3 regions of the Parabacteroides goldsteinii genome follow, and region 2 is predicted to be linked to each of the others. Evidence: riboswitches for the same ligand, from Rfam matches in the RefSeq annotation. Region 2 holds a riboswitch; each other region holds the start of a gene.
The links. Region 2 has a riboswitch for cobalamin ahead of K6V26_RS28230 (porin family protein). Riboswitches for the same ligand answer to the same signal wherever they lie in the genome.

Region 1 (3,289 bases), 1.6 Mb from region 2:
TGAGGAACAGCCAGTCCCAGGAAGACGATCGGACCACAGTAAGCGGTCACGATGGCTGTCAATACACCGGCAGAGGTGATAACGAGCAGGCGTGCCCGTTTGATATTCAGTCCCAGATTACGAGCATACCCATCGCCGAGAAGCATCAGATTCAATGTCTTTATCAATAGGAACGAAAGAGGGATCAGGATAGCCATAATCGCTACGAAAAGCATCATCTGATTACCGGAGACACGCGAGAAACTTCCCAGCCCCCAGATCACATAAGCACGGATATCTTCTTCCACACTAAAAAACTTCAGGACTCCGATTACCGCATTCGCCACATAGCCGATCATCACACCGATAATCAATAGCGTCACATTCCCTTTTACCTTCTGCGAAACATAAACGATCAGTGCCATGACAGACAAGGAACCGACTATGGCCGCAATGGATAAGGCAATCTCCCCCATAAAGCCCAGCTTACTCAACGCCACGCCTCCCAGACTTCCGCTCAGTAAAACAACGAAGGCAACTCCCATACTTGCACCGGAACTGATACCCAATACAGAGGGGCCGGCCAACGGATTGCGGAATACGGTTTGCATCTGAAGCCCGCTGATCGCTAATCCGGCTCCGGCGACTAATGCCGTTAAGGCTTGCGGAAAGCGTGATTTCCAGATAATATTCTGCCAGGTGACCGGTTCGTCGCCATTGCCGCAGATGATATTCCAAACCGAATGGAAGGGTATCGAAACAGAGCCCAACACCAGATTCAGAAACAACAACACGACGATCGAGACAAAGATCACAAACATCAGGAAAGTGTTAGAATACTTCATCGTACCCATTTATTTAAGTAAATCATAATAGACAGGCGTATGATCCGGCAGTAGATTCGGATGGAAGATATGCAATAAATCGCCCAGCACCACTTCCGGCTCGGTCGGCATGCTTTCGTAAAAAGGTTTTTCCCTCATGTTGCAATAGATCACTCCTTTTTCCTTGAAGGCACGGAAGTCTGCATAACGGGGATCCTGATCTTTCAGTGATTTATAAGTATATATTCCCGGATAGCTGTTTACGATACGCCAGTAGTCGGCTTCGTCGGCCTGGTTATAGACGGTCTCGAAGTCGAGCGTCACACCGCCGGAGCGATCGTCGTCTTTCAAAAAGTAATCAGCGCCGGCATCTTTGAAAAGTTGTGCAAGGAAGCTCTTTCCTCCTACTGCATACCAGTTACCACCATGTATTTCGCCACTGAACACGACAGGACGTTTCTGCACTTTACCTTCGGCTGTCAGCTCTTTCAGCTCGTTGTAGCGGTTCTCTATAGCCAAGAATTTTTCATTGGCTTCCTGCTCTATCCCGAGTAACAAACCGACGAACTTGATCCATTCAGCCTGCCCCAGCGGTGTCATTTCTTTATATCCCAGATGAGGAATCAGAGGGATACCGATATCTTTCATTGTTTCATAGCCACCACGCTTAAAAGGTGAGATCAGGATCAGGTCGGGATTGATACTCATGATCACCTCATTATCGAAGTTGCCTTCGATCCCGATCTTTGCCGTCTTTCCTTCCTTCAGCTGATTATTGATAGTTTTATTAAACAGATGGCGCGTACTCGTAATGCCGACAACCTTATCCTCCGCTCCCAACTTAATGAAATTGGATAATTGCAGGGAAGTCATACAGATAGCACTACGTACAGGTGTTTCGATAACCGTATAATCCGCATGAATCCCTTCCGGCTTCGTCCCCCGGGGAACCAAAGCATACAGGAAATGCGTACTTTCTTCATTCTGCGGATCATGTATATCCACCAGCGTATAATCATCTTTATAGGTCAGTTGAAAACCTTCGGCATGCTTTGGTGTCACCTGAACCCGGCTATCCGTCATAGTCGTTTGTTGTGAAGAAACATTCTTTTTCTCCTGTTGATTTCCTTTCGATGCACACGACGTAGCCAATAGTGCAACCAGGCAACAACCTGCTAAATACTTGTTCATATTCATATTCTTTTTATCCGACACAAACCGTCCGAACCCACGAGGACAATCGCTATGTGAAAAATGGCAGGTCTTCTGACTTACTTCCATCCCGAAAGCCTTCCCGGCGAGGCTGTCTCTCCGCCAGTGGCAAAAGGTGTTATCGGGATGTTACTGAAGTTTTACAGCAGCGTGGACTGTCCGGGATTTCCACCCGGTTCCCTTTTAATCTGTCTCCATGAACAGGAGTTTTACAGAACCGATTTCGATCGCAAAAGTAATAAGAAGTTTGCAACTTTGCACTATTTTCAGCACATTTGCACCCCAAATAAAAACAAGAATAAAATGACTTACCCGATCAGTTTCGTATCATTAGGTCCCGGCGAACCGGAACTTATCACAGTGAAAGGTCTCCGACAACTTCAGAAAGCAGATATTATCTACTGTCCCGCCACCCGTAACAGGCAAGGTGAAATCCTCTCACGTGCCGCCGATATCGTACGTGCACTGGAAATAAACGAAACTGCCATCCGCTGCTTTATGCTTCCCATGAGCAAAGACCGCACGGAAGCCTGGAAAGCCTACGACGCCCTCTACAACGAAGCCGCCGCAAACTATGCGGAAGGCAGACAGATCGTTATCGTAGCCGAAGGCGATGCCGGCTTCTATTCTTCCATCCAGTATATATATGACAAGTTTATAGAGACGGGAATCGACGTTCAGCGTATTGCCGGAATCCCCGCCTTCATCGCTGCCGGAGCATTGGCCGGCTTGCACATTGTCAAACAGGAAGAACAGATCATTGTTATCCCCGGCACTCCTTCCGCAGAAGAATTGTCAGAAAAGATAAATGTCGGATACGTGATCGTCATTATGAAACTGTCGCAATGTGTGGAAGCCGTACATGCATGTATTCGCAAGCATCCGCAGACACAATTCCATTATTTTGAAAATGTAGGGACGGATAAAGAATACTACACCTCCGACCGGCAAATCATCGCAGAGAAATCTTTCCCCTATTTCTCACTGATGATCATACAATAAAAAAAATTACTATCCCAATTATTGTATCGCAAAAACTATACGGATTCTATGATACCGTTCAGACGGTTCATATGGTAGCGGAGCGACTGGACAGATTCCCAGTTCTGATGCCCCGACTTGCACAACTCACGTGCACTCACTAATACTCCTGAAATGTGACTGCTGATCTCTTCAATCTTTTTATTCGTTTCATTATAAAGAGTTTCAGTCTCTTCCGGTGAATAGATAGAAGCAGATTGTGCCAACGATTCAAGTAACTTCATCTGATAGAC
Region 2 (3,289 bases):
TATCGGAGGTGGAGGGGTTGCGGTTTCCGTAAATAATCAGATGAGTTATCAGCAAATGGTCGATCAGATGATCGATTACTGGCAAAGGCAGTTGTCAAAAGTGTTATTACATAAGCCGGATCTGATATTATTAACGGAAGCATGCGATCGTCCTTCCGGATTAACTACGGCAGAGCAGTTTGAATATTATAAAGTAAGGAAAGATCAGGTAAAGGATTACCTGGCTTCGGTAGCAAAAGATAATCACTGTTATATTGCTTTTGGAACCAAAAGGGAAGAAAACGGAAGCTGGTGGAATTCATGTATACTGCTTGACCGACGTGGAAAAGTAGCCGGTATATATAATAAGAATTTTCCTACTATCCAGGAAATGAATGAGATCATGCCTTCTGATGAAGCAGAACTCCTGCTATGTGATTTCGGGACTGTTGCTTGTGCTGTTTGTTTCGATCTTAATTTTGATGAGTTGAGGGAACGGTATGCTCAGCAAAAACCGGACATAATTTTGTTTCCATCAATGTATCACGGAGGTTTGGAACAAAGCAAATGGGCTTATTCCTGTCAGGCTTATTTTGTTTGTGCCTATGGTTTTCTGAATGCTCCGTCGGAGATACGTAACCCATTGGGAGAGATGGTCGCCTCAAGTACGAACTATTATAATTATGCTGTGGCTACAGTCAACCTTGACCGTAAATTGGTACATCTCGATAATAACTGGGAGAAATTGACCGCTTTGAAAAGAAAGTACGGTGATCTTGTTTCTATCTCTGATCCCGGACGTATAGGGGCAGTGATGATCACCAGTGAACATGATTCGATTTCAGCAGACCGGATGATAGATGAATTTGATATTCAGTTATTGGACGATTATTTCAATCAATCCCGTGCTGTTCGTGAACAAAAATTGATTAAAGCTCCGGCGAAAGACGCAATAGATGAATATCGTAAACATAATAAATAAAATTTATAGGATCTGCTACCATAAGATGTAAAAATATCTCTATATTTGCGCTATGCATTGTTCCGAGCCTGTATCCGCGGGTAAGGATTAAAAGGGAACCGGGTGTGAATCCCGGACAGTCCCGCTGCTGTGAGCTTCATAACGTATCAGGCATACTTTTGCCACTGTTCTGTAAGGGGAATGGGAAGGCGCTTGATCCGGAAGTAAGTCAGAAGACCTGCAAGGCATATTATTTCGACGGCTTCGAGGAAAGGCCGGATGAGAAAAACAAGACATCTGATGTCTTTCTATTCTTGTTCCATTCCCAGTTTGCTGTCCTTTTAGGATCTGTTTTTAATTATTTTGCCATAATAATTAGGAAAAGAAGCATGGTTCGGTTGACGGGATGAGCTCCGTCGGTGGTCCATGCTTTTCTTTTTCAAAGACTGAACAGTTAAGACGGAATACTTGTTTATTATTGGAAAAGTATGTTTATTTGCAGATAGTATTTATAAAAAACAGGCAATATGAAAAAGGTTACAGGTTTAGTTTTGATTATTTTGATGGCATTTATTGCTGTTCCCGCTAAATCCCAATTGAAGTTTGGGGTAAAAGGCGGTTTGAATATATCGTCCGTTCATTTGAATTCAGATATTCTGAAAGCGGATAATGTGACTGGTTTCCAGATCGGTCCGATGATCGAGACAACGATTCCTCTGATTGGAGTAGGGTTGGATGCGGCTATCCTCTATTCACAGAAAGGGATGGATGTGAAATCGGAGACAGGAACTTCCACGAATGTGAAAACAGATTATATCGATGTCCCGGTGAATTTGAAATGGAAATTCGGATTGCCTATCATTAAAGGATATCTGGCTGCCGGTCCGTATATCGGTTTCCGTGTAGGTGGCGATAAATTCTGGGAGATTCCCGGAAGTGTAGTAGGACAGGTGAAAGCGAAAAACTTTAGTGCCGGTCTTAATTTTGGTGCAGGTGTGGAACTGATCAGCCATTTGCAGGTCGGTATAAACTATGGCCTGGGACTGACTGATAATTACAGTGCGGAAAAATATGATCTGAATGCCAAGAACCGCGGATGGTCGGTGACAGCCGCTATCTTGTTCTGATAACAGACAGAAGATATGAGGGGCCGGGCTTTAACAGTCCGGCCTTTTTTGTTACTTTTGGCCTCGGAAATGAAATATGCAGATGTCATACTACCCCTGCCGTTGGAGAATAGCTATACATATAGTATTCCGACGGATCTGGAGGCAGCCGTAACTCCCGGTTGCCGAGTCATTGTTCATTTCGGCAAGAAACGTTACTACACTGCCATTGTGATGGAAGTACATGAACGCAAGCCGAATACGGACTTTGAGACAAAAGAGATTTACGCCCTGCTGGATGCCAGCCCTGTGTTGCGGAGGCCGCAACTTCGTTTTTGGAAATGGATCGCCTCTTATTATATGTGTAAACTGGGAGATGTCTATAAAGCGGCTTTACCTTCCGGGCTGAAACTGGAAAGCGAGACGGCTGTCACCTATAATGCCGATTTTGAGGCGGACGGTCCTTTGCGTCCTAATGAGCAGGCTGTGCTGGATGCTTTTAAAGGAGTGCTCAAGTTAACAGTTTCGGAGTTGGAAAAGAAAACAGGCCTGCGCAATGTCGTTCCCGTAGTTGCTTCCCTGATGGCCCGTGGGGCAGTGGAGGTCAGCGAAGAGATGAAACGCGGGTTTGTTCCGAAGATGCAGACATTTATCCGTCTGTCTCAGGAATATGCAACCGAAGAACGTTTGCAGGAAGCCTTTGCTGATTTTAAGCGGGCCAAGAAGCAGGAACTTTTGCTGGTTTGCTTCCTTGATCTGAGCCACGCATTAAATCCGGCATTAACCGTGGAAGTATCCAAAAAAGAATTACTGGAACGCAGTGGTTGTTCATCAACGATATTGGACGGGTTGCTGAAACGGGGAGTCCTTGAAAGCTATGAAAAAGAAGTGGGGCGTTTGCAGGTTCCGGTATGCCGTTTGCAACCTCTCAGTTCGCTTAGTCCGGCACAGGAGAAAGCGTATAGCGAGATACATGATACCTTTACTTCTAAAGATGTTTGCCTGCTTCACGGAGTTACTTCCAGCGGTAAGACGGAAATTTATGTACGGCTGATAGACGAGGTTCTGAAGCTGGGACGCCAGGTTCTATATATGCTTCCTGAAATAGCTATTACGACGCAGATCACCGAACGGCTGGCTAAACTGTTCGGTAATAAGCTCTTGGTATATCATTCGAAATTCTCGGATAACGAGCGTGTGGAAGTATGGAACAAACTCCTGCATGGGAACGAACCGATGGTAG
Region 3 (3,289 bases), 2.2 Mb from region 2:
GACAGCCAACGACAACGCCAACGACCTGATCCAGGAACTGACGTTGCAATACAACAAAAACCGCCAGCAGGCCATCACCAATGAATTGCTGGATATTATGGGAGGAAGCGGTCAATAATCTTTTACATCGATAAATAAACGAAGCCCCGGCGAATCACTTCGGCGGGGCTCCTGGCTTTAAAATTATTATTGAACAATTTCTAACAACCAAATCTAATACTTAATAGAAGAATAATATCATTAATTGGGCAGTTAGTACACGTAAAAACATTGTCAACGGATAAACTGTAGCATAACCTACTGCCGGAGCATCATTTCCCGCCGTTGCATTCGCATAAGCCAAAGCGGGAGGATCCGTCGTACTGCCAGCCAGCAATCCCATCAACGTATAGTAATTCAGTTTAAAAAAATACCTGCCAATCAATCCGATGACTAATAAAGGTAGCATTGTTATAATAAAACCGTAACCAATCCAGGCAAATCCGCCTTTATTCACGATAGTATCCACAAAACCATCCCCGGCACTCAGCCCGACACAGGCAAGGAACATAGTTATACCAATCTCCCGGAGCATCAGATTGGCACTCTGGGTAGTATAAGTAACCAGTTTATAACGGTATCCGAAACGGCTGATCAGGATAGCGACAACCAACGGACCACCTGCCAAACCCAGCTTGATAGGTTGAGGAATCCCTGGGAAACTAATTGGAATACTTCCCAGAATAATACCTAAAGCGATACCGATAAATATTGGAATCAAGTTCGGTTCATTCAGACGTTTCATCGAATTACCCAATATCATACTCACCTTATCGACAGCCAGTTCACTACCGACTACGGTTACACGGTCACCAACCTGCAATTGCAAACCTTGTGTTGCTACCAGTTCCACTCCGGCACGATTCACACGTGTTACATTGATACCATGCAAACGGCGTAACTGCAAATCCCCCAGTTTAGTACCCGTCAGTTCCGGCTTTGTCACCAAAATGCGGCGGCTGACAAAAGCACTTTCGGCGGGAATCCATTGTTTACGGTCCATCTCTATCTCTTGACCGATAAAGGTTTTTATAGTTTCTGCATCATGTTCAGTCGTGATCACAAATATTTTATCATCTTCTTCCAAAATCGTACTGCCGGTAACAATGTCTACTTTATTGGTCTTGTTACGCCAAATACGGGATATGACAAATTCCCTATGCTCCAACAGGGCGGCAAGTTCCATTATCTTCCTGCCAAAAAGAGCCGGATTCTTCACTATCAACGATATAGGTGTGGCCTCACTATTATGCACATTATTCTCTTCTTCCAGCTTTTTCGTCTCCTGGTCAAAACTTATATGAAAAATATACCGGACAAACAACATGGAAAGGATGATACCGACGACCCCCAGCGGATAAGCAACGGCATATCCCAATGCAATCGTATCATCAGAAGTCCCCGTCATATCACTAAATGCCTGTTGAGCAGCCCCCAGTCCCGGCGTATTTGTTACTGCACCCGATAAAATACCGACCATCGTCGGAATAGGAATTCCTGTCACAAAATGTATCACCAAGGCCATCATAACTCCGAGAAAGACAATTCCGCAAGCCAGGCCATTCAAAGTCATCCCCCCTTTCTTAAAAGAAGAGAAAAAACCGGGTCCGACCTGCATGCCGACTGAATAAACAAACAGGATCAATCCAAACTCTTTAAAGAAATGAATAACAGATGGATTGATTGTAAACCCAAAATGTCCCAGTAGAATACCGACAAACAATACCAGGGTTATCCCCAGAGAAATTCCAAATACTTTGATTTTACCAAGTTGGATCCCTATGGCAATAACCAGAGACAGTAAAAGGATGGAATGTCCGATACCTTCTCCCCATAATAATTCATGAATCCATTCCATAGTCAATCGCTTTTGAGGCACAGCAAAACTCCACGCCACAACGCGAACAAAGCTTCTCCATGATTTTCATACACTTTAGAATTAATATTCTTTTCGAACCATTTCCCTAACCCACGAGGAAAAACAGCCTTTAACGAACGGCAGGTCTTCTGACTGACTCCCATCCTGAAGCCTTCCCGACACATGTCAGTGGCATAAGTTGTTTTCAGGATGTTATTAGAGCTTCACAGCAGCGGGACTGTCCGGGATTTACACCCGATTCCCTTTTAATCCGTATCATCCGAACAGACAACACGAAACCAATTCGGAGGCAAAGCTACAAAAATAAAAGACAAAATCAATATGATAAATACAAGTTTTTTAAACTTTTACGTTCCTGTTTATTTATAAAACTATGACATAAGCAGAAATCCCTGCCAGCCTCACGGTCGACAGGGATTTACCATTCATAATTCTAACAACAAAATCAAATCGTTACAATGGCATATTGCCATGTTTTTTCGGCGGATTGCTCTGGCTTTTGTTCTTTGCCATCTCCAACGCCTGTATCAGCTTGAAACGAGTCTGCCGCGGCATGATAATCTCGTCGATAAATCCTTGCTCGGCAGCCCGGTAAGGATTAGAGAAGTTTTCCGCATATTCTTTCATTGCCTGCTCTTTCTCTTCCCCGGTTGCTTTTCTATATAAGATATTAACAGCCCCTTCTGCTCCCATAACGGCAATCTCCGCCATAGGGTAAGCCAGGTTAACATCGGCACCGGTCGGTTTGCTCGACATAACGATATAAGCACCGCCATAGGCTTTCCGGGTAATCAACGTGATTTTAGGCACGGTCGCTTCCGCATAAGCATAGACGATCTTCGCACCGTGGCGGATAATACCGTCGTGCTCCTGGGTACATCCCGGAAGAAAACCGGGTACATCTTCAAAAGTAACCAGTGGAATATTGAAACAATCGCAAAAACGGATGAAACGAGCCGCCTTATCCGAAGCATCGATATCCAGCACACCTGCCAGGAATGCCGGCTGGTTGGCAACGATACCGACCGTACGTCCGCCTAAACGGGCAAAACCGACTACGATGTTTTTTGCAAAATGCGGCATTACCTCAAAGAAATAGTGATTATCCACCACCGGTTCAATAATATCTTTTATATCATAAGGAATATTCGGATCATCCGGAATCACCTCCTGCAACGATTCTTCTTCGCGGCGGATATCATCCGTACAAGGAACAAGTGGGGCATCTTCCATATTATTGCCCGGAAGAAAACCGAGTAATTCGCGGATACTCATTAATGTTTCTTCTTCCGTATCACACATAAAATGAGTAACACCGCTCTTAGTACTATGTGTATAAGCACCACCCAATTCTTCTTTTCCTACTTCTTC

Region 1: another riboswitch for cobalamin. It lies ahead of K6V26_RS07075 (ABC transporter substrate-binding protein); the one in region 2 lies ahead of K6V26_RS28230 (porin family protein).
Region 3: another riboswitch for cobalamin. It lies ahead of K6V26_RS19895 (putative transporter); the one in region 2 lies ahead of K6V26_RS28230 (porin family protein).

What each region holds. Positions count from the first base shown of each region.
Region 1 is NZ_CP081906.1:1,496,087-1,499,375, reverse strand. It holds gene K6V26_RS07080 (iron ABC transporter permease) at 1-824, opposite strand, end outside; gene K6V26_RS07075 (ABC transporter substrate-binding protein) at 834-1,994, opposite strand; cobalamin riboswitch at 2,043-2,252, opposite strand; gene cobI (precorrin-2 C(20)-methyltransferase) at 2,319-3,017, shown strand; gene K6V26_RS07065 (hypothetical protein) at 3,053-3,289, opposite strand, start outside.
Region 2 is NZ_CP081906.1:6,856,926-6,860,214, forward strand. It holds gene K6V26_RS28225 (carbon-nitrogen hydrolase family protein) at 1-961, shown strand, start outside; cobalamin riboswitch at 1,002-1,200, shown strand; gene K6V26_RS28230 (porin family protein) at 1,468-2,067, shown strand; gene priA (replication restart helicase PriA) at 2,137-3,289, shown strand, end outside.
Region 3 is NZ_CP081906.1:4,693,353-4,696,641, forward strand. It holds gene K6V26_RS19890 (F0F1 ATP synthase subunit gamma) at 1-118, shown strand, start outside; gene K6V26_RS19895 (putative transporter) at 221-1,897, opposite strand; cobalamin riboswitch at 2,020-2,216, opposite strand; gene K6V26_RS19900 (acyl-CoA carboxylase subunit beta) at 2,372-3,289, opposite strand, start outside.